DNA from 3 places in the Cytobacillus pseudoceanisediminis genome. Region 2 is predicted to be linked to each of the others. Evidence: riboswitches for the same ligand, from Rfam matches in the RefSeq annotation. Region 2 holds a riboswitch; each other region holds the start of a gene.

Region 1 (7,815 bases), 2.2 Mb from region 2:
GCATTCACATCAAGATCGCCTTCTGCAAGGGCAACATTTGGCTGCACATAGTCAGAGAATGTCACAACTTCAATTTCAATGCCTTCCTTTTCAGCCTTTTCTGCAATAAAGTCCCAGATGCGTGTATCAGAACCGCTTACACCTAATTTAATCTTCTTTGTTTCTTCTCCTCCAGTTGTGCTTGAGCATGCTGCAGTGAACACACCCAATGCTAAAATAATGAATGTTAAGAATAGTTTTTTCATGATGTATTTCCTCCTTATTTATCTTCTTCTGATTTTTTTGGATAAGATATTTCCGAATGACTGCAGGCCCTGAACCATGACAACTAAGATCGCAACGGTAATCAGCATGACTGTTGTATCGAATCTCTGGTAGCCGTAGGTAATGGCGAGGTCACCAAGCCCGCCGCCTCCGACTGCCCCGGCCATGGCTGATGCTCCGACCAATCCGATTGTTGCAATTGTAAAGCCTAATACCAGCGAACTAAGTGCTTCCGGAATCAGGAATTTTAATATTATCTGGCCTGGTGTTGCTCCCATTGCTTCTGCAGCTTCTATGACTCCCGGATCTACCTCAAGCAATGAGTTTTCTATTAATCTTGCAATATATGGCCCGGCATAAAAGACTAGCGGCACTACGGCTGCAGCCGTACCTATCGATGTTCCGACAATCAGCCTGGTAATGGGGATAATGGCCACCATTAAAATGATGAAGGGAACTGATCTGAAAATATTAATAATGCTGTTTATGATATTAAAAACAACGAGGTTTTCCAGCAGATGCCCTTTCCTTGTTACGACAAGCAATATACCAAGCGGCAGTCCGATAATAGCTGAAAACAGCAATGAGAATGCCACCATTTGAACCGTTTCGATTAAGGCTTCGATGATTTTTTCCTGATTAACTAGCACGTGTTGTCACTTCCTTTATTGAAACTTTTTCCTGGCTGATGTACTGTATAGCACGTCTGATTTCACTGTCCGGACCCTGGAATTCGACAATCAGGTTGCCAAACGGTGTTCCCTGAAGTTCAGTAATATTTCCAAACAGGACGTTGAAGTCGATATTAAACTTTTTGGCAACCTGCGAGAGGAGCGGCTGCCCGGCAGAATTTCCAACAAAGTTGATTCTAAATACCTTTTGAAGCCCTTGCTGTTTTTCAATCACTTCTTTAATGGAGTCAGGTATTTGATCATTCATGACAGTGCTGACAAAGTTTTTCGCTGTTTGTGTCTTTGGTGATGAAAAGACATTGAAGACGGTTCCTTCTTCGATAATTTTTCCTGCCTCTATTACAGCGACACGATCACAGATCTCTCTGATTACAGACATTTCATGGGTAATGATCAGTATAGTAATGTTGTATTCTTTATTTATTTTTTTCAGCAGCTGCAGGATAGAGCTGGTTGTCTGCGGATCCAGCGCTGAAGTTGCTTCATCACATAATAGAATGGAAGGCTGGGTCGCCAGCGCCCTGGCAATTCCGATCCGCTGCTTTTGCCCGCCTGACAGCTGATCGGGATAGCTGTTTGCCTTGTCTGCAAGCCCCACGAATTCTAATAGTTCATGGACACGCTTTTTGATGTCATCTTTAGGGATCTTAGCCAGTGTGAGCGGCATCGCCACATTGGCAAACACTGTTTTCGAATTTAAAAGATTAAAATGCTGAAAGACCATCCCGATGTTTCTTTTCACTTCGCGAATTTCTCTTACAGATAAAGCCGTCAGATCATGTCCACTGACAATGACCTTTCCTGAAGTCGGCTTCTCCAGCCAATTGACACAGCGGATCAAAGAGCTCTTTCCCGCACCGCTGAAGCCGATCACACCGAAAATCTCACCTTTGTTAATCTTTAAGTCTATTCCATTTAAAGCAGCTACCTGCTGTCCTCCGCTTTCATAGATTTTCTTTAAATTCTGAAACTCTATCATTCAGCATCTCTCCTTTTCTAAATGTTATATATAATTAATCCCATGGGAAAACTAAGAATTATATCCTGAAATTTACCCCTTCTAACAGAAGAGGTTTTTTGAAGTCCCCTCCTTATCTTTCAGGCTATCGCCTGCTGGATTTGGCACAGTGCAGTCTGCCTGCTGCCGAAGCTTCATTGGGCCAGGTCCCTCTGCTTCTCTCGATAAGAATTATTCATATGTTTATGAATAGAATCTTGATGCATTTTTTCGGATAAAAACAAAAACCCTCTTCTAAAGAAAGAAGAGGGCGGCATTTATCAATGGTCCTCTTCTTATCTTTCAAGCTACGCTTGCTGGATTTGGCACGGTACACTTTTGTCCGCTGCCGAGGTGTCATAGGGCCAGTCCCTCAACCTCTCTGGATAAGAAGATTTTTATTATTCGGTTGTTTAATATGCTTATTACTTTACCACCATAAAGAAAAGGATGTCAATCATTATTATTCAAATATTTTCACTTGGTCCATTTTCAAAAATTTCCGTTACTTTAACAGAGCTGTCTTTACGGTGAATAATCATCACACCTGCCAGAGCGATTATACCACCCGCAACGGATAACATAGTCGGCACCTCTCCCAGCCAAACCCAAGCAATGACAAATGCTATTGCTGGTGTCAGATAAAGAGAGCTTGTCGCTTCAGAAGTCCCTCCTATGGACGCAAGAAAAGCTAGGGCAATATATGGAATTACCGTTGGAAAAATCCCCAAATAGATGACACTTAAAGTGGATTCGGCCGATGCATGAAAGATCTCATTACCAAGCCCAGGAAGATAAATCAGCATAAAACCAGTCCCTGCCCATACCGTATAGGATGTAAATGACAAAAATCCGTATTTATTAAAATATTTAGTCTGAAACACGAAATAGATGCTTTCTGAAATGGAAGCAAGCAGGACAAATAAAATACCGGTTTGGATTTCAAACCCTCCTCCTGCACCAAGCGAAATAAGTGCGGCACCAGCAAAACTGACTGCGGAACCAGTCCACCTGACCCTTCCAAACCTTTCCCTTAAAAATAAAGCAGCCAACGCAGCCGAAAAGATCGGAGTCATTGATACAATCAAGCTTGCCGGCCCGGCGCTTACTGTTTTTCCCCAATGTTGAGAGCTGTATGATAAACCGTAAAACCAAGGAATCCAAGTATAAAAATAGCAGGAAGATCTTTTATATCCGGAAGACGCATCCTTGTCAGCAGTGCTAAGACACCAAGTGCAGCCGAACCAACTAAAAGTCTAAAAAGGGCAAGGTGCTCAGGGAGTACGATTCAAGCCCAGCCCGAATTCCCGGGAATGCGGATGCCCAAAGAATGATGATAGAACTATGCGCCCCGATAATCATAAATTTCTTATTTGCCAACTTCATCCCCCTTATCAACATTTCCAGCCATTATCTGTGCTGCTTTTCAGGATAATCAATAACTGATACAATGTCCTCAACCAATTAGGAAAGAATTTTGCCAGCCAATTTTCATAAAGGCGGTTATATGGATGGATACAGCACAATTGCCAAAATATCAGCAAGTTATTGAGACTATTAAAGGAAAGATTTCCAAAGGGGAATGGCCAATCGGAAGTAAAATTCCAAGCCAGCGGAAACTGGCTGAGGAGTTTGGAGTAAACCGAAGCACAATTATCACTGCTCTGGAAGAACTTGCTGCAGATGGACTAATAGAAGGGAAAACGGGGGTTGGCACAAAGGTTATTAATAATACTTGGACCTTGCTCGCTTCAAGGCAGTCTGCCAACTGGAGTGAATATATCGATACAGGGATACACAGAGCCAGCGAAAAAATCGTTCAAGAAATTAATGATTTAGAAATGGATCCCGCTTTTATACAGCTCAGCAAAGGAGAGCTTTCCCTGAGATTTCCCCTGTGCAAACGATGCAGAAAGTTCTAAAGGAAGCTGCTGATGAATTGAGTGAACTCGGTTATGAGGAACCAAAGGGGTATTTGCCATTAAGACAGGCAGTTAGTGAATATTTGGCAGCATCTGGAATAGACGCTTCTCCTTCCTCGATACTTATTGTTTCTGGAGGGCTGCAAGCCCTGCAGCTTGTTTCATTGGGCCTTGTGCAAAGAGGGGCACCCGTATTTCTGGAAAAGCCCTCTTACTTATATTCTTTACAGCTTTTCCGGTCATCAGGCATGAATTTAAAAGGATTGCCGATGGATAAAGAGGGAGTTATCACGAAAAGCATCTCTTTGAAGAAATATGAAAAAGGGAAATCCATTTTATATACGATTCCTTCCTACCATAACCCGACTGGAATTTTAATGACAGAAAAAAGACGGAGGGAACTGCTTGATGTTTGCAGAATAGAACAGCTGCCAATTGTGGAAGACGATATTTATCGTGAGCTATGGCTTGATGAAATGCCCCCTCCACCATTAAAAGCAATGGACAAAAACGGCCAGGTCCTTTATATGGGAAGCTTGTCAAAAACATTGAATCCCGGACTTCGAATAGGCTGGGTAGCAGCACCTGAACCTGTTATCGACCGGCTTGCAGATCTTAAAATGCAGACTGACTATGGTTCAAGTTCACTTTCACAAAGGGTAGCTGAAAAATGGCTGTCCACCGGCCTCTATCAAAAGCATATGGAAAGGGTACGTGAGCAGCTGAGAATTCGTCGTAATACTGCCCTGAATACATTAGATGCTCACTTGTCCGGGATAGCAGAATGGAATTCTCCGGAAGGAGGTTTTTTTATATGGCTGAAAGTACCGTCCAGTATTCCAATTCGAAGCCTCTATCGGCAGGCTATTTTAAGAAAACTGCTGATTAATCCCGGCAGCATATACAGTGACGGGCCGAATCATTTTATACGAATTTCCTATGCTTATGCCTCGCTGGGGGAACTGCAGGAAGGCATATTCATCCTTGGAGAGGAAATTAGAAAGCTCCTATGAGTTTGATACCTGACAAGGGATCCTTTTCACAGTTTGCATAGAGTGAAATTTATCCTATATGTCAATCCAAACATGTATTGTATAATGATGGAAAAGTGCCATTTTTCAAAAAGGAGGGACAGAAAATGATCATGACCGAGAATCCTGCAGATTTATTCGCGGACAAAGTCGAAGCGAGGAATCTGCAGCTGGCCATTCAGCATTCCAGCGATGTGATTGCAAGAGTAACCAAAGAAGGCATTGCTTTATATGTCTCCCCTTCCTGCTTGCCGATGCTGGGGTACTCACAGCAGGACTTTTATCGAAGCAGCCTTTATACATACTGCCATCCAAATGACCGGGACCTCTTAGGAGATGCTTTGGCCGAGCTTGAACAGCTTCCGCATAAACGGGAGACCTTTCGCTTCAGGCATAAGGAGGGGCATTATCTGTGGCTTGAAGCCAATTTTTCAGTCATTAATGACGATAAAGAAATGATGTGCATCATCCGGGATATGACACAGAGAATTATCATGGAAGAGGAGATTCTTGAAACACAGGAGAAGTACCGCTTTCTGGTGGAGTTCTCCAAGGATACGATAGGAATGGTCACACAAAAGGGGATTTGGACCTACATCAATAATGAAGGAAAAAGCTTTTTGGATTCACGAGCATCAAAGAGATGATCGGCACCTCCCTCCACGACTACATTCCTCCTTCAGAACATTCCACTCTCGATGATTTTCTGCAAACAAAGCTAAGTGTGAATTTTGAGCTTAATCTGATCCGGACTGACGGACAAACGAGAAAAGCCGAAGTCCAGCTGATTCCAACCACTTTCAAGAACAGAAAGGTCTACCAAATCATTATTAAAGACGTGACCGGACAAAAGAAGACAGAGGAAAAGCTGCAGAATGCCGAAAAACTTTCCGTTGTCGGTCAGCTTGCCGCAGGCATTGCCCATGAAATCCGCAACCCGCTTACAGCCATAAAAGGCTTTACACAGTTATTATATGAAGAACATAAAGGAGACTTCGCGGAGGTCATCCTAAGTGAGCTGGAACGGATTGAAGGCATCGTCAATGACCTGCTCGTTCTCGCCAAACCTCAAATAACCGAAATGGAAGAAACCTGCCTGACAAACGTTGTAAAAAGTGTAATCACTCTCTTAAACAGCCAGGCTGTTATGGAGAATATCGTGATCGAACTAACACAGTCACCAGGCGAGTTTTATGTGAAATGTGAAAAAGATAAAATTAAACAGGTGCTGATTAACATCATTAAGAACTCGATTGAAGCCATGCCGGCGGGCGGAAAAATAAACGTGGATATCCGCCAGGAGGACCATTCTGTCATCATCAGTGTCGAGGATGAGGGAATTGGCATACCCGAAGAACGCCTCGCCAAACTGGGAGAGCCGTTTTACAGCACAAAAGAAAAAGGCACAGGCCTTGGCATCATGATCTGCAAAAAAATCATTAAAAACCATGGCGGAAATCTTTACATCCACAGCAGGGAAAATGAAGGAACAACGGTGCGGATTACTTTACCGCTTGCCTAATGAAAGAAGCCAGATGCCTGAACTGGCTTCTTATTTTTGAATAATAAACTCCTGTTCCTGCGGGCTATCCCCTATATGTACCCTTTCCTTATAAAAAATCTCATCCTCTGACATCAGCATCACAGTTGAACTCCTGGTTCCGTAGCCTTCACTTCTGATAAATAAAGGAGACAACATCCGCTCCCACTCCAGTGAAACTCCTGTTTTCGGAAGCATGTCATCAGGGGCAGGGTCTGCATTCTGGAGAAGTGTGAACAAGGCTTCCGTAAAATCCCCTGCTGCATGATCTATTATCTTAGATAACCCTTCCTTCCCCTTTTTCACCTTTGGCCACTCGGTATTCAGCACATGATTGCTCACCCCGTACACTCCTGGTCTAAGCTGTTCTATTCTATCTTCCACGTTCGAGTAATAAAAGAGCTCCTCCAAATTGCCCGCAAGCAGATTGTATCCGGGATAGCTGCTGCGGTGTTCAGATGCTATTTTCATAAATCTAGAAGGCGAAGCACTGCCTTTCAAGAAATCCGCTACGAGATCTCCTCTTGATCTTTTGCCATCTGTCACTTCGTTCGGATCACGGTAGTTTGTAAGAGCTGCAAATCGTCCATTCTTTGTGACACCCATCCATGTCCCCATCTTGCTTAAATCACGTCCAGCCAGAATGGCAGGATGGTCCTCCCAAAAATGGGCCGGTGCAGTCGGGCGCCCATAAAATTCATCGCGATTGGCAGCAACGATAAGCTTGTATGCCGGATGAACCTTATATGCGAAAAGGATTAAACACATTCGGATCACTGCTTTCGTTTTATTTATTATTTTAACTTTTCGGGAGGGAAAAACAAAAAATACCCGCTTTAATTATGTGAAATGTTAGATAAGAAGGGATCATGCCTTAATCTTTTTAAAGGCTAGAAAAGCCCAACAAGCTGTAACCTATTTGATGAATTATGTTAAATAAATTCAGCAATAGAAAAAGCCCCTTTTTTAAAGGGAGCTTTTTCAATTTAAGTAACCGCTTCTTCCCTCGCTGTCTTCCTCGCCCTTAAAAATCTAACTGTATTTAAGACGATCGTTTTGGTCACAGCATAGGTAGGTATTGCCAGAATCATGCCGAGGATACCGGCAAGATTGCCTGCAACCAGCAATAGGATGATGATGGTGGCCGGATGTGTGTTCAAGGTTTTTCCGAGAATCAGCGGCGACAGCACATTTCCTTCAATCTGCTGAGCAATCACAATGACTACGACCACCAGAAAGGCTTTAGTCGGCGAGTCAAAAAGTGCAACGATTACGGCAGGTGCACCGCCCAGAAACGGCCCAACATAAGGAATAATATTGGTTATGGCAACAATAAGCGCCATGACTAGCGCATATGGCAAGTCGATGA
Region 2 (7,815 bases):
TCGGGTGTTTTCTTTGCAACAGATCCGCCAATCATATGAACCCGATTGCTCTGTGCGGCCTCTTTCAAAAAGACTAGCGATGATTCTGCATCCTGGTCTGCAATTTCACCCAATCTGGTCAAGTCATAACCAGTCGTCCAAAGTTCCGGCAGCACAATAACATCCGGTTTATCCCTAAGCGCCTTTTTAATCATGATTTCGGCTGCTTTAAAATTATCCTCAGGTTTTCCAAATGCAATATCCATTTGCAAACAGGCAATCTTTAATTTCATAAAACTCCCCCGCAATCATCATATCCTTATGGTAAAATTAGTCCGATAGATGGAAATTTTCAAAATTTTACTTTACATCTTACCATTTACGTTATATCATTTGTGACTATATTTTCAATCTTTTTTTAAGCAGGTGAACAATTTGGTAAATTATCCGCAATCAGATCTTTTGAAAAGTCTGCCTAAACAGTTTTTTGCATCTTTGACAGCCAAAGTGGGGAGAAAACTCCAACAAGGGCATGATGTCATCAATCTTGGACAGGGCAATCCTGACATGCCTACACCAGAGCATATTGTCAAGAGTCTTCAAAGTGCAGCCGATAATCCGCAAAACCATAAATATTCCCCTTTCCAGGGCTTCCCGTATTTAAAAAGGCAGCTGCTGACTTTTATAAAAGGGAATTTAATGTTGAATTGGATCCTGAAACCGAAATAGCCATCCTTTTTGGTGGTAAAGCAGGATTGGTTGAAATCCCTCAATGCCTTTTAAACCCTGGGGACAGCGTATTGGTTCCGGACCCGGGATATCCTGATTATTGGTCAGGTGTTGCACTTGCCAAAGCAAAAATGGTGACAATGTCTCTAAGAGAAGAAAATAACTTCCTGCCAGTATACAGTGAATTGTCAGCAGACCAGCTTAATGCAGCCAAACTGATGTTCCTTAATTATCCAAATAATCCCACTGGAGCAGTGGCAAACAAGGACTTTTTCAAGAAACAGTTGATTTGAGCAGAAGCCATGGTATTTGCATCGTCCATGATTTTGCATATGGAGGAATTGGTTTTGACGGCATAAAGCCTGAAAGCTTTCTTCAGGCAGAAGGGGCAAAAGAGGTCGGAATTGAAATTTATACACTTTCAAAAACATTTAATATGGCAGGCTGGAGAGTTGGATTTGCAGCTGGAAATGCAAGTGTCATCGCAGCACTGAACCTTATGCAGGATCATCTATACGTCAGCTTGTTTGGTGCTGTTCAGGAAGCTGCAGCAGTTGCTCTGTCAGGACCACAGGATTGTGTTAAAGAATTGAATTCCATATACGAATCCAGACGTAATACATTCATCTCTGGCCTCAGGGAAATCGGCTGGAATGTTCAAGCTCCTAAAGGCTCTTTTTTTGCATGGCTCAAGGTCCCTGAACAATTTACATCGGAAGAGTTTGCTGACTATCTCTTGGATAAAGCGCATATTGCGGTTGCACCAGGCATCGGATTTGGTGATTTTGGAGAAGGGTATGTGAGAGCGGGTTTACTGACATCTGAGGAGAGACTTAAAGAAGCAGTGGGCAGAATAAAAAAATTAAATTTATTTTAAATTTTTCTCATAATTCAATTGACAAAAATATTAAGCACTGTCATAATTCTAATTAAATTTTAATTCTAAATTAACTGAATACTCGTTTCGTTTTCTTATCAAGAGCAGGCGGAGGGACTAGCCCTATGAAGCCCGGCAACCGACTTATACATGAGCACGGTGCTAAATCTTGCAGCTTATAGCTGAAAGATAAGAAGATGTTAGATTGCTATCCTAACCTCTTCTTATTTGAAGAGGTTTTTTATTGTTTTCATTCTTTGATTTTTGAAAGGAAGAATATACATGAGTGAAATTATTGCAACGTATCTGGTTCATGATGAAAAACATAACCCGGAGAAAAAGGCCGAGGAGATCGCTTTAGGCTTAACGGTCGGGTCATGGACCCATTTGCCGGAACTAGAAAAACAGCAGCTGGAAAAGCATAAAGGCAGGGTCGTTTCTGTTGAAGACTATACTAAAGATGAAGAAAAAAGGAAACAGCCGCAGTCATTAAGATTGCCTATCCAACTGTTAATTTCAGTCCTGATTTACCGGCAATATTAACAACAGTCTTTGGAAAACTATCATTGGATGGAAAGATTAAATTGTTAGATTTACAGTTTTCCAATGAACTTAAAAGCTTTTTTCCTGGGCCACGATTCGGGATTGACGGACTGAGGGAAAAACTGAATGTATATGATAGACCCCTTCTGATGAGCATCTTCAAAGGGGTGCTGGGCAAAGACATGGATTTTTTAACTTCGCAGCTGAGGGAACAGGCCCTTGGCGGCATCGACCTTGTAAAAGATGATGAAATTCTATTTGAAAACCGCCTTACACCTTTTGAAGCCCGGATAACCGAAGGCAAAGAAGTGCTAAGGCAGGTTTATGAGGAAACAGGCCACCGTACCCTATATGCTGTGAATTTAACAGGCAGGTCTTTTGATTTAAAAGATAAGGCAAGGAAAGCATCCAGACTTGGTGCAGATCTTCTTCTCTTCAACGTATTCTCGTATGGGCTCGATGTTTTGCAGTCATTAAGAGAAGATGATGAGATAGGGCTGCCTATCATGGCACATCCTGCAGTTAGTGGAGCTCTTTCTGCTTCAAGTGTTTATGGGATTTCCTATCCTTTGCTTTTAGGCAAACTCCTCAGGTATGCAGGCGCAGACTTTTCTCTATTCCCTTCACCTTATGGATCGGTTGCCCTTGAAAAAACTCTGGCCTTATCAATTGGGGATACCCTGACTAGGAATGATTTCTGCAAAAGAACCTTTCCGGTTCCATCAGCCGGCATCCATCCGGGTCTTGTACCTTTGCTTTTCGAAGACTTCGGAATAGACAGTGTAATTAATGCCGGAGGTGGCGTACATGGGCATCCGGATGGGGCAAGAGGAGGCGGTTTGGCATTCCGCCAGGCAATAGATTTAATTTTAAATGGGGCTTCTTTAACAGATGCTCCATCAAACTTCCCTGAATTAAAAAAAGCGATTGATCTGTGGGGGTACAAAGAGGTGGCTGTAAAGAATGGCTAAAGTGGCGGTATTTTGTGATTTTGATGGAACTATTACCGAAAACGATAACATCATTCATATCATGAAGCACTTTGCTCCTTCTCAATGGGAGGGGATAAAAAATCAAGTTCTGGGACAGGAAATTACCATTCAAGAAGGAGTAGGAAAGATGTTTTCCCTTCTGCCAAGCAGTCTGAAAGATGCTATCACCGATTTCATCTTAGAAAATGCAAGAGTAAGAGAGGGATTTCAGCCATTTATCGATTATCTGGAAAAAGAAAAAATACCGCTTTATATAGTCAGCGGAGGAATAGATTTTTTTGTGGCTCCTGTACTGGATAAGTATGGACCCTTTGAAGAGGTGTTCTGCAATAGTTCTGATTTTAGCGGCGATACAATTAATATCTTATGGCCCCATAGCTGCGATGAAAAATGCAATAAGAATTGCGGCTGCTGCAAGCCTTCTATTATGAGGAAACTGGTGGATGAGAACACCTTTAAAGTGGTGATCGGAGATTCAGTAACCGATCTGGAGGCTGCCAAACAGGCAGACTTTGTCATTGCCAGAGATCTGCTCCTGGAGAAAAGCAAAGAGATGAACCTAAATCATTCTGCCTTTGAAACATTCTATGATTGCATTGAGCTTTTAAAAAGATTAAATGAGGTGAGGGTATGAGCAGAGTTGGGGAAAAATGGAATGAGCTTGCAGATATTAAGGAAGAGCTTGCAGAAAGGGACTGGTTTATGGGAACAAGCGGAAATCTGGCCATTAAGGTCAGCTCACATCCCCTTCAATTCCTCGTAACAGCAAGCGGAAAGGATAAAAGGAAACGCACTGATGAAGACTTTCTCCTTGTTGATGAATATGGACACCCGGCAGGGGAAACACATTTAAAGCCTTCTGCTGAAACACTTCTGCATTCTGAGATATATCGAAGAACGAAAGCTGAATGCAGTCTTCATGTACATACGATTGACAATAATGTCATTTCAGAAATTTATGGTGATCAGGCGGCGGTTACATTTAAAGGGCAAGAGCTGATTAAAGCATTTGATAAGTGGGAGGAAGATGCTGTTCTCGAGATTCCGATTATTCCGAATCATGCGCATATTCCAACGCTGGCAAAGTGTTTTTCTTCCCATGTACATGAAGATTCAGGTACCGTCTTGATAAGAAATCATGGAATTACAGTATGGGGCAGAACCTCCTTTGAGGCTAAAAAGATCCTTGAGGCTTCAGAGTTTCTGTTCCGTTATCAGTTAAGGCTCCTGGCATATAAGCCCGATCAGCTAATTAAAGTAGTTTAATATATGAACTGCTGTTATTAAATCATGCGAGAAAAAATTATAATAGAGAGGAATGATTAGATTGGCATATATCGTACTGAAAAATTCAAAAAAGAAATTAGGAATCAGGAAGAGGTTGCTGCTTTTCTGGAAAAGCAGGAGGTTATCTATGAGCAATGGGCAATAGATAAATTGCCTGAAAATCTGCAGGAAAAATATTTACTTTCCGATGATGAGAAACAAGAAATTCTGGCTGCATTTGCTGAAGAAATTAAGGATATTTCTGATCGAAGAGGATATAAGGCACAGGATGTAATTTCCCTTTCAGAGAATACGCCGAATTTAGAACAGCTTCTTCAGAATTTCCAGCAGGAGCATCATCATACAGATGATGAGGTGAGATTTATTGTCAGCGGTCATGGAGTCTTTATTATACAAGGAAAAGATGGAGAGTTCTTTGAAGTATTCCTGAATCCTGGCGATTTAATATCCGTACCCGAAAACATCCGTCATTATTTTACTCTTCAGGAGGATCGAAAAGTAGTAGCCATCCGGATTTTTGTTACCGCAGAAGGATGGGTGCCAATTTATGAAAAAAGGAAGTTCATCAATAATTTAATGACCCACCCATTGCCCCCGGCATTGGGTTTTTATTTTCCTGCTATAACAATTGGATATTTTTTTAACATATTATGGTCTTGCGATTTTTTTATCAAATCCCGTTGATGCCACATAATAAATTTAGCAGAATGTGTCGAAACCCCATGAGGGCGAATTGAAATTGATGTCGATAAAAATAAATTCGGAAAAAGATTGTCTAATATTGCGAATCTATTTACATTTATAGAAATTCTTGTAATAATGCTTCAAGTAGACACATTTATATCGGATAAAGGGATAGGAGTAGGAGGAAGAAAGTTGCGCTATAAAAGAATACAGCTGCTGACTGAAATTCAGCAAAAAAGGGAAACAATGATAGAAACGGCCAAGAAAAATGGAATGGCGAGCCAGGAAACGGTTCGCTGCAGCCAGGAACTTGATCAATTAATTTTTGAATATCAATGCGTCGTTAAAAGAGAGAAGGAACAAAAGAAAAGAATGAGGATTTCCTTCCGGGAAATGATTCTCTTATGGAAGAAAGCTGTTGTATAATTTTAAAATTCCAAGCACATAGATTGAACATATAATAGGGAAGAAAAAAAGGATCCGTTGAGGATTCTTTTTTTAGTTGGCGCCAGTTCTCGCTTTTCTTAGTAATGAACTGCACAATTCTTATTAATTCTTCATAGCAGTACTATGCATGTATCGAGAATCATATCGTAATACAAAGCTTTTTTATCTATCTCTTAAAGCGAACTATACTTATAGAAGCTTTAAGTTTAGAGGGGGAAAGTAAAAAATGCACATAGTAGTGTGTGTCAAGCAAGTGCCTGATACAAAAATTATTAAAATCAATCCCAAAACCAACACTCTTGACCGGCGCAGTGCACCTGCCATTTTAAATCCTTATGATGCCCATGCAGTACAGGAAGCAGTGAAAATAACAAAGACCATAGGAAAAGGCACCATTTCGGTTTTATCCATGGGACCTCCACAGGCTGTTGCTGTTATTAAGAAAAGCATCGAAATAGGAGCAGACCGCGGCTTTTTAATCTCAGACCGTGCATTTGCCGGCGCAGATACACTGGCAACAAGCTATGCTCTGTCTAAAGCATTGGAGCGTATTTCAAAAGATATGCCTGTGGATTTAATCATATGCGGAAAACATGCCATTGATGGAGATACCGGCCAGGTGGGACCAGGAATAGCAAGAAGGCTGGATATTCCGCCTGTTACAAATGTTATAGAGGTATCCGAACTTAATGAAGGTGAAAAAACGATACTGATCAAAAGGAAAATTACAAACGGATATGAATTAATACAAGCTCAAGTCCCTTGCCTGCTGACCGTTGAAAAAGAGATTAATAGCATAGAATACTCCCCTATGCCAAACATGATAAAAGCTGCCAGGTATGAGCCGGTTATCTGGTCTGTAAATGATCTTGAGGAAGTAGATCGTACACAGCTCGGGTTGAAAGGGTCTCCTACGATAGTGGGAAAAATGTTTACTCCTCCCAAGCCGGAAGGCGGAAAGAGGCTTGAAGGGAATGCGGAAGAACAGGTTAAGCAGCTGATGGAGCTGCTTAATGATAAGAAAGAGCTGTTTGTAAGCCGATAATGGGAATAATTAGGGGGATTTACATGATGGATGAGTACCGGGGAGTGTGGGTATTCATAGAACAAAATGATGGGAAAATAGAAGGGGTTTCCCTTGAATTGCTCGGTGCAGGCAGAAAGCTGGCAGATAAGCTGGATGTGCCTCTTTCCGGTGTTCTGCTTGGATATGAAATAAAGTCTTTATGCCAGGAAGTGATCGCTTATGGAGCTGATCAGGTATATGTTATTGACCATGAAGTGATGAAAGATTATCGGACGGAGTCTTATATGAAGGCAGTAATCAATCTTGCAGAAAAGTATAAACCTGAGATATTTCTCTATGGGGCCACTTCCAATGGTAAAGATTTGGCCAGTGCTGTTGCTACAGATCTTAGCACTGGATTGACTGCTGATACAACCATGCTGGATGTCGAAGTGGATAAAAGGCTGCTTGAAGCTAGCCGCCCGGCGTTTGGGGGAAATATAATGGCAACCATCCTTTGTAAAAAGCACCGGCCGCAGATGGCTACTGTCCGTCCTAAGGTTATGAAAGCCTTGGAGCCAGATCCAGATAGACAGGGCGAGGTTATAGAAGAAGCGATTACCCTAAGTGAAGATGATATGCGCACAAAGGTAATTAAAATTGTGAAAGATGTCACAAAAAAAGTGAATTTAGCAGATGCGCATGTTGTTGTTGCGGGCGGAAAAGGAATGGGGGATTTTCAGAATTTCCAGCTGATCCATGACCTGGCTGATGCAATTGGAGCAACTGTAGGGGGCACAAGGGATGTAGTGGAGGCAGGATGGCTGCCGCATGAACAGCAGGTAGGGCAGACCGGAGAAACCATTACCCCAAAGGTCTATTTTGCTATTGGGATTTCAGGGGCAATCCAGCATGTCGTAGGCATGAAGAATTCAGAGTTCATTATTGCGATTAACAAGGATCCAGACGCACCTATATTTGATGTAGCAACCTACGGAATCGTGGGTGATGCACTTGAAATTGTGCCGAAGCTGATTAAAGAGTTAAAGGAAGCAAGGGAAAGAGGGGTGAAATGAGTTATGTCTGAAAAGTTTGATGTCATCGTGGTGGGGGCAGGGCCTGCAGGAACTTCCTGTGCTTACACATGCGCCAAAAACGGTCTAAAAGTCCTTCAAATTGAAAGAGGAGAATATCCCGGCAGCAAAAATGTAATGGGTGGAGTTTTATACCGTAAGCAAATGGAGGAAATCATTCCAGAGTTTTGGAAAGAA
Region 3 (7,815 bases), 2.3 Mb from region 2:
TCATAGCCATCAAAAAGGTGTCAACGAAGAAATTTTAAACTTTCGGAAAAAAATGAATGGTAAATTTTCCTTTATGCTTTTGCAGAAAGTGATGTAATGCCTGCAGCTGCTTCGATCGCCTGTTCCAGATCTTCAATCAAATCTTCCGCATTCTCGATTCCGATAGAAATTCGAATTAGATCCTCCGGCACTCCCGCAGCTTTTAAACCTTCTTCATCAAGCTGCTGGTGAGTTGTACTTGCAGGGTGGATAATCAGGCTCTTTGCATCCCCGACATTTGCCACATGTGCCCAAAGCTTCAGGCTGTTTATTAGCTTGGCACCTGCTTCTCTTCCGCCAGCAATTCCAAACACAACCACAGCTCCTGCTCCTTTCGGCATGTATTTATCCGCCAATTTTTTATCCGGATGGCTTTCATTTCCAGGATACAGGACCCAATTAACAGCTGGATGCGCCTCTAGATACTCCACTACTTTTTTCGTGTTGGCAACATGCTCTTTCATCCGTACATGCAAAGTTTCAAGCCCCAATGTGAATTGAAATGCACTTTGCGCACTCATAGCAGGCCCTAAGTCTCTCAAAAGCTGTACGCGTGCTTTGATAATATAAGCCGCCTCGCCAATTGCTTCGCTATAGACAATATCATGGTAGCTGGGATCTGGCTCTGTAAAGCCCGGGAACTTATGGGAATTCCAGTCAAATTTTCCTCCGTCTACAATAATTCCTCCCATTGTTGTTCCATTGCCGAGCAGCCATTTAGTCGCAGAGTGTATAACAATGTCAGCCCCATGTTCGATCGGCCTGCATAGATAAGGTGTAGCAAAAGTGTTATCGACAATCAGCGGCACACCATTCTCGTGTGCAATTGCTGCTACCTTTTCAATATCCAGGATTTTTAAGCTTGGGTTCCCTATCGTTTCGGCAAAGATGGCCTTTGTTTTATCTGTAATCGCGTTACGGAAATTTTCCGGCTCTTTTGGATCAACCAGTTTCACTTTAATTCCATACTTGGGAAGTGTGACTGCAAACAAATTATAAGTACCGCCATATAAATTGGACGCAGCAATAATTTCATCCCCTGCTTCAGCTATGTTTAAAATGGCAAGCGTAATGGCAGATTGTCCGCTTGCAAGAGCCAGGGCACCAACTCCTCCTTCAAGCAAGGCCACTCTTTCCTCAAATACACTTACAGTCGGATTATGTATCCTGCTATAAATATATCCTGGCTCTTTAAGAGCAAAGAGATCTGCAGCGTGATCTGTATTCTTGAACTGGTAAGCATTGTTCTGGTAAATCGGTACCGCCCTTGCGCCAGTTACAGGGTCTGGCTTCAGTCCCCCATGCACTCCAATTGTTTCAAAACGGTATTTTTTTTGTTTATCAGTCATTGCTTTCTCTCCTCTATAAAAATTTTAGTATTTCTTATCGAAAAACTAAGAAAAATGCAAGGTGCCTGGAGCTAGACAGTTATCAAATTTCAAAGAAAAAAGTCTGATATTATGAAAAAACCCTCTTCATAAGAAGAGGGTTTTATCGTCTCTTCTTATCTTCCAGAGCATCCCGCTCTGCTGGATTTAGCACCGTGTACTTTACCGGTTGCCGGGCTTCGCTGGGCCAGTCCCTCCGCCTCTCTTGATAAGAATATTCAGTTAATTGATATTAAAACGATATTATCATACTATTTAAAAAATGGTCAAGTATTGTGATATGAAATTTTCCCTAAACAGAAAAAGGATTCGAGGAGCAATTTTTTTCTGAAGGTGGTTTCCATCTTTATTTTATTTTGGAAAATAGCATCCCTTAACTTTAACTCGCCTGAAATCAGTGACAGCACAGCTTCTTCAGAGCCCGAGACCTCCACATCAAAATTACTGGTGTGACTGGCCTTCCGGATTTCCCCATTCATAATTTCCAGAGGAATGCTTATATTTCCCGCCTTAATAAGCAAAGAGAAATTTGATTTTCTTAAAAAGTATCCAAGATGACCTTTAGACTTTAATTCCCGGATAAATACATCAGGTAAATCCTTCACAGCCTCACCTCTTTTAATGGGTTTATCATCTTTAATATTCAGTAATAAATGGCTTCAATCCTTTAATTTTCTTTCGACAAAATCAGAAGATCGCTGGAGCCAGACAGTTCTCGCATTTCAAATTTATTAATTCTGGAAGAACCAGAAAGACAATACCTGTTTATTAGGCATTGTCTTTCATTTCCCGAGAAATATGTCAGATTATACTGTTTTTACGGAAGGTGATGCAGTTTTTGTCTTTTTATAGTTTTTGAAAACAAAGAAAAAATAGAGAGAGCCAATCAAATATAAAGAAGCTGTAATGGAGAATACGAGTGCATATCCCCAATAATCTCCATATCTCATGACAATTCCTGTTGAAATAGGCCCCATTACAGCCCAGCCCAGATTGAAAACCATCTGATTAACGGAGTTTGCCAGCCCTTTCATCGAATCATTTACCCTAGACATCATCAGCGACATTTGTATTGGGTTTCCAGCATTCATTAATGCCTGCCGGAACAAAAAGCCGATGGCAGCCAGCCAAAGATTCTCTGTATAAGCAGTTAAAAGCAGAAAAGGAAGTGACATGAGCTGCAGGATTACAACTGCTCTGACTTCTCCCACCTTCCTTACCACAACCGGGCCGATAATCATAGCAAAAGCTGTGGCAGCCTGCCCTAATGAAATAATAATGCCAATGGCTGAATTGGAAGCTTCAAAACGGTCTGCGAAGTATAGATTTAGATAAGGGATAACCAGTCCTGCTCCAATTCCTATCAGCAGCTGCGCAAAAGCAAACATGGCGATAATTTTGACGCCTTCATTATTAGCGGATAGGTTTTTGAACGAAAAACCTTTTATGCCTCTTACATCGTTTTTATCTTTCGGAGCTTCTGCGAAACGAAGGATGGGAACAAGGCCTGCTATGAAGAAAACACTTGCAATCAGAAGTGTAATCCGGATGCTGGTGAGCTGGTCCACAAATAAAGAAAATACATCCGTAAAGATGCCTCCGCTTAAGTTTCCGATTACATTTGCACCCGTCATAATGGCAAAATGGATGCTGAATAAATGAACCCTTTGGTCAGCCTTAGAATTCTCAGCCAGCCATGGTATGCCGGATACTTGCAGAAATGCTGTAGTCAGCCCTGTAAAAAAGGCAAATAAAATCAGGAGTTCCTGCATTTCAACCATACTTCTGAAAAGCATAGCGACACCCGTTGCAACAGCCCCGAACAGCATCGCTCTTTTTCTTCCAATTCGGTCGCTTGCGATTCCTGCCGGCACAAGAATCAGTGCTGTGGCGAGTGCAGTCATAGATATGATTTGCCCATTCACACTTTCGGAGTAGCCAAGCTCCCTTATGTAAAAATTATAGATTACCATGAATATCCCAAAGCCTATTTGTGTAAGGATATTCGCCATAAAAGCCAATTTTATATTGCGGTTATAGCCTTTAAATTGGCCTGCCCACTCCTTGTAAAATGCCATCCGGATCCCTTCCTGCACTGTATGTTTATTTCGATTCCCTAAGTATCATACTCTTTCAAAAGGATTTTGTAAATATATTTAGAATATTGAAAAGGCGAATTTCTATATTTTTTTAAAATGCAAAAAACCAGGAAGCTTTGCTCCTGGCTTTCTCAATAGATGCTTCTGATTCTATCCAACAAATAGGGAACTGATCGGAATGCATATAATTTTTCCTGTAAATTTCCTTCTTTAAAGATGAGAAGACAAGGTACGCTTTCCACTCCCCATTGTTCAGCCAATTGCGGCATATAATTTAAGTCCGCTTTCCCAATCTTTTGATCAGGCAGCAATTGTTCTGTAACTGTCAGCATCTTTCCTGCCATCTGACAGGTTCCGCACATAGGCGTGTACAAATAGATAAGGGCAGTTTCTTGCCCGTTAACCGCTTCCTCAATCTCCAGCTGCGACCATTCCTGCATTTTATCATCCTTACTTTATCTGTCTAAATATTGTGTATAAACGTCAATATTAGCTCCCAGCAGCACTGTAGCCAAATGATGTTCCGGTGCTGTCGCTACTTCTCTGTACATTCTATCGATGTATAGATGCTCTGCCTCTGGAAATTCCCTTTTAAACTGTTTTCTCAGCTTTTCACCGGCTGAATCGGCATCCACCAATATATATACATCCTTATCAAACAGTGTGTCAATTAATTCATCCAGCTTGGTAATGCTTATTGTTCCATTTGTGCAGATAATCTCTACAGGTTCTCTTATTATGTTTTTAACCTTCGTTTTATCTGACTTTCCCTCGACAATAATAACTTTTTCCGGAATTCCCTCGTTCATCGTCATCACCTGAAAGGAGTTATTTTGAAACTGTTGCTTTAATGTTAGCTGTTTACTCATGAGATTGATCTTAGATTGTAAATATCCCGTTGATTTCCGCTGGGAGAAATGAGAGCCTCCTGCAGGATATTGAATAAGCTTCCTGAATTAGCATCTGTACAAAGAAAATGCGGAAGCTTTTTCGAGGATCAAGTGCCCTCCGCCCCAATCAACTCAGTTGACAAACTTAGTTTATCGTAAGCAAAGTTTACAAAACAGCCAAATTTAAAAAACCAGTCTTACATTGGTACTTATCTTAATATATTCAATATTCTCGGTTATGGTGTGAATCTCCTGCCCATATTGGAGGTTAGGACTGCGCTGATTTTACATATTATTCTACAGCTTGATAAAGGAAATATTTTTGAAGAAAAATAATCATTGTAGTACTCTTAAACAGCCTATTTCATTGTATGCCCGGTAATATTGCTTTATCCTATTAAATAAACAGCGGAATCCATTCCGCTGTTTACAGTAGTCAGCACCAGCCGCCTTCGTCACAGTCTGTGTAGCGCTCTTGCGCTTTATCTGGAACGGAGACATTCTGATATATTTTTTGGTGGTCGGTCTCAAAATGATGGGCCAGGTTAAAGGAAGAGCCTTCAGGAAGGCTGATTTGGCCAATTTTTTCGTTCTCAAGATAAAGATCAATCCCATTACTTTTAAGCTTGCCGACAACCCGATCTGTAATATCGATTTTCTGCTGATTCAATGTCATGGGTAACCAATCCTTTCATGCTTTTGGGTATCTATAGTTTGCCCTTTCTCTGCAAAAGAAAAAATAGCAATTAAAGCCAGTTAGAAAAGCGCAAGCGCCTTGTCCACCCCGACAATCACAAGACGAGCCTTACAGAAAGGCGTCCTTTGCCTTTTTGGGAGGATTGCCTGAAATGTGGAGGCGACTGCCCAGGCACGACAGGCATAAGACGGTTCCTGTAAGAAGGCGTTTTTCCTTCTGAAAGGAATCGGCTTATGCTTCCGAGTCCCCAGGAGCCGCAACTAGACAAACCGAAATGTGGAGGCGATTGCTCAGGGACGACAAGCATAAGACGAGCCCTGCAAGAAGGTGTTCTTTCCTTCTGGAAGGGATTGGCTTATGTCTCGAGTCCCTAGGAGCCGCAACTAGACAAGCTTGTGACCTCGAGGGGGTAGGCGCTGGAGCTAGACAGGTTTCGAAGTACATAGATACAAATTCTAATAGCAGAACCCTTGATCAGCCCCTCAGTTACATAAACAGCATGAAAGCCGGTTCTTATAGAACCGGCTTTCATACATTAGTCTTCGTTTGTCATTTCTTCATATTGCTCAGCAGTCATCAAGCTCTCTACTTCGCTTAAATCTGAAGGCTCCACCACAACCATCCATGCTTTTTCATATGGGGATTCGTTTACGAATTCAGGGTTGTCGTTAAGGTCTTCATTTACTTCAACCACTTTACCGCTTAATGGCGCATAAAGTTCAGAAACTGTTTTTACAGATTCTACGCTTCCGAATGGCTCGTTTGCATTTAGCTCATCGCCAACTTCAGGAAGCTCAACAAATACGATGTCACCAAGTTCTGATTGCGCGAAATGCGTAATCCCGATACGTACTTTCCCATCTTCTGTTTTTACCCACTCATGCTCTTCTGAATAACGTAATTCTTTTGGTGTGCTCATTATGTATCCCTCCAAATTAATATTTCAATTTATGATCAGTAAATCGATCTCATGGTTAAATATGGCTTAAAAGGCTAAAGTCCAGCGCTTAGGAAAGCCATGTCTTTTCATATTCCTCTTCTTTGAAGCCCACTGTTACCTTTTCTCCATCTGTCAGCAGCGGACGCTTAATCAGCATGCCGTCTGTTGCCAAAATATCGAGCAGTTCTTCTTCCATAGAGGTCTTCACCTTGTCCTTCAGTCCGAGTTCCCGGTATTTTTGACCACTCGTATTAAAGAACTTTTTCAGTTCTAAACCGCTCTTTTTATAAAGCGTTTCAAGTTCGCTTCGAGAAGGCGGATTGTCTGTTATATGTATTTCTTCATAGGACAGATTATGTTCATCAAGCCATTTCTTGGCCTTTCGGCATGTCCCGCATTTAGGATACCAATAAAAAGTCAACGCCATTTTTTCACCACCCATTTTAGCAAATTCAGGCTTATCCAAAATTGCTGCCTTTTAATTGAATAGTAACATAAATGGATGACAAAGCATAACATTGATCTCCAAATTTATATTCGACAAATTTCTATATTATCCTTCTGGCAAAAAAATTTTTGAAGGGTTATTTTTGGCAAAAAATAAAGCTCCCTTCATGATGAAGAGAGCCTAAGATCAATTAAACTGTAAAACGTTCCGCGTCGATCAGTTTTTCTGATGCTTCACGCTTCTTTGCAATGACGTTGATTGGGGTGTGGCGGGTAAATTTGCGAAGTGCTGACATCATCATGCGCAGAGCATCGCCGTTTTCTACTGCCACAAGTGTTTCTTTTGCATCCTGCTCGATTTTGTTAAATGCTTCCTGGCAGAAGATTTGAGTGTAAAGAAGTTTTTGCTTGTTCTTTTCAAGCCCTGCCTTTTCAATAGCCTTTTCCGTACGGAGAACAACCGACTCCATTACATAAGCATTTGATATAATATCCGCAATGTTCACGAGCACTTCCTGTTCTTTTTCAAGAGCTTTTCCGTACTTCTGTGCTGCTAAACCAGCTGCAAGCAAGCCGATTTTCTTTGCATTTTTCACCAGATATTTTTCCTGTGCAAGCGGCTCGTCACCAGGCTCTTCAGGCATCAACATCATAAGCTCTTCCTGCAGTGCCTGGGCTTTCTGGAATAATGGAAGCTCTCCTTTTAATGCTTTGCGGAGGTACGTGCCCGGCACCAATAGACGATTGATTTCGTTTGTTCCTTCGAAAATACGGTTAATGCGTGAATCACGGTAAGCTCTTTCAATCTCATATTCAGCCATGAAACCGTAGCCTCCGTGGATCTGAACACCCTCATCTACTACATAGTCGAGGACTTCCGTATTAAAGAATTTATTCATGGAGCACTCTATAGCATATTCAGCGATTGACTTCGCCACTTCTTTTCCATCTTTCACTTCTTCGTCCGAAAGCTTGCTCATACGGTCCTCGAATAAGCCTACAGTCCGGTATACTGCACTTTCAGCGGCATATATCTTAGAAGCCATTGTTCCCAGTTTCTCTTTTGTCAAATTAAACTGAGAGATTGGTGTCTTAAACTGCTGGCGCTGATTGGCATATTGAACAGCAAGTTCGAATGCCCGCTTCGCACCGCCGACTGCTCCAACACCTAACTTATAGCGGCCAATATTTAATATATTAAATGCAATCACATGTCCCTTGCCAAATTCACCAAGAAGGTTTTCCTTTGGCACCTGGGCATCTTCAAGAATTAACGTACGGGTAGAAGAGCTCTTAATTCCCATTTTCTTTTCTT

What was found. A riboswitch is a leader RNA that binds a small molecule or an ion and turns the genes downstream of it on or off. The one in region 2 is predicted to bind S-adenosylmethionine.
Region 1: linked by a shared signal. The riboswitch ahead of M5V91_RS25105 (methionine ABC transporter ATP-binding protein) and the one ahead of mtnW (2,3-diketo-5-methylthiopentyl-1-phosphate enolase) in region 2 are both predicted to bind S-adenosylmethionine.
Region 3: linked by a shared signal. The riboswitch ahead of M5V91_RS25715 (O-acetylhomoserine aminocarboxypropyltransferase/cysteine synthase family protein) and the one ahead of mtnW (2,3-diketo-5-methylthiopentyl-1-phosphate enolase) in region 2 are both predicted to bind S-adenosylmethionine.

What each region holds. Positions count from the first base shown of each region.
Region 1 covers NZ_CP097349.1:4,692,021-4,699,835, reverse strand. Annotated here, with positions in the region: gene M5V91_RS25115 (MetQ/NlpA family ABC transporter substrate-binding protein) at 1-245, opposite strand, end outside; gene M5V91_RS25110 (methionine ABC transporter permease) at 264-914, opposite strand; gene M5V91_RS25105 (methionine ABC transporter ATP-binding protein) at 904-1,935, opposite strand; SAM riboswitch class I at 2,045-2,145, opposite strand; SAM riboswitch class I at 2,247-2,346, opposite strand; partial or broken gene M5V91_RS25100 (DMT family transporter) at 2,421-3,333, opposite strand; partial or broken gene pdxR (MocR-like pyridoxine biosynthesis transcription factor PdxR) at 3,465-4,888, shown strand; gene M5V91_RS25090 (PAS domain-containing protein) at 5,014-5,553, shown strand; gene M5V91_RS25085 (ATP-binding protein) at 5,550-6,428, shown strand; gene M5V91_RS25080 (NRDE family protein) at 6,459-7,214, opposite strand; partial or broken gene M5V91_RS25075 (AI-2E family transporter) at 7,433-7,815, opposite strand, start outside.
Region 2 covers NZ_CP097349.1:2,477,315-2,485,129, reverse strand. Annotated here, with positions in the region: gene M5V91_RS13315 (carbon-nitrogen family hydrolase) at 1-272, opposite strand, end outside; partial or broken gene M5V91_RS13310 (pyridoxal phosphate-dependent aminotransferase) at 547-1,585, shown strand; SAM riboswitch class I at 1,678-1,781, shown strand; partial or broken gene mtnW (2,3-diketo-5-methylthiopentyl-1-phosphate enolase) at 1,868-3,099, shown strand; gene M5V91_RS13300 (2-hydroxy-3-keto-5-methylthiopentenyl-1-phosphate phosphatase) at 3,092-3,754, shown strand; gene M5V91_RS13295 (methylthioribulose 1-phosphate dehydratase) at 3,751-4,386, shown strand; partial or broken gene M5V91_RS13290 (1,2-dihydroxy-3-keto-5-methylthiopentene dioxygenase) at 4,447-4,962, shown strand; gene M5V91_RS13285 (aspartyl-phosphate phosphatase Spo0E family protein) at 5,284-5,517, shown strand; gene M5V91_RS13280 (electron transfer flavoprotein subunit beta/FixA family protein) at 5,765-6,583, shown strand; gene M5V91_RS13275 (electron transfer flavoprotein subunit alpha/FixB family protein) at 6,607-7,620, shown strand; partial or broken gene M5V91_RS13270 (FAD-dependent oxidoreductase) at 7,624-7,815, shown strand, end outside.
Region 3 covers NZ_CP097349.1:4,810,680-4,818,494, reverse strand. Annotated here, with positions in the region: gene M5V91_RS25715 (O-acetylhomoserine aminocarboxypropyltransferase/cysteine synthase family protein) at 72-1,388, opposite strand; SAM riboswitch class I at 1,541-1,642, opposite strand; gene M5V91_RS25710 (SCP2 sterol-binding domain-containing protein) at 1,694-1,906, opposite strand; gene M5V91_RS25705 (MFS transporter) at 2,234-3,505, opposite strand; gene M5V91_RS25700 (thioredoxin family protein) at 3,658-3,966, opposite strand; gene M5V91_RS25695 (toprim domain-containing protein) at 3,982-4,335, opposite strand; gene M5V91_RS25690 (YusG family protein) at 4,853-5,092, opposite strand; gene gcvH (glycine cleavage system protein GcvH) at 5,649-6,032, opposite strand; gene M5V91_RS25680 (arsenate reductase family protein) at 6,121-6,480, opposite strand; gene M5V91_RS25675 (acyl-CoA dehydrogenase FadE) at 6,692-7,815, opposite strand, start outside.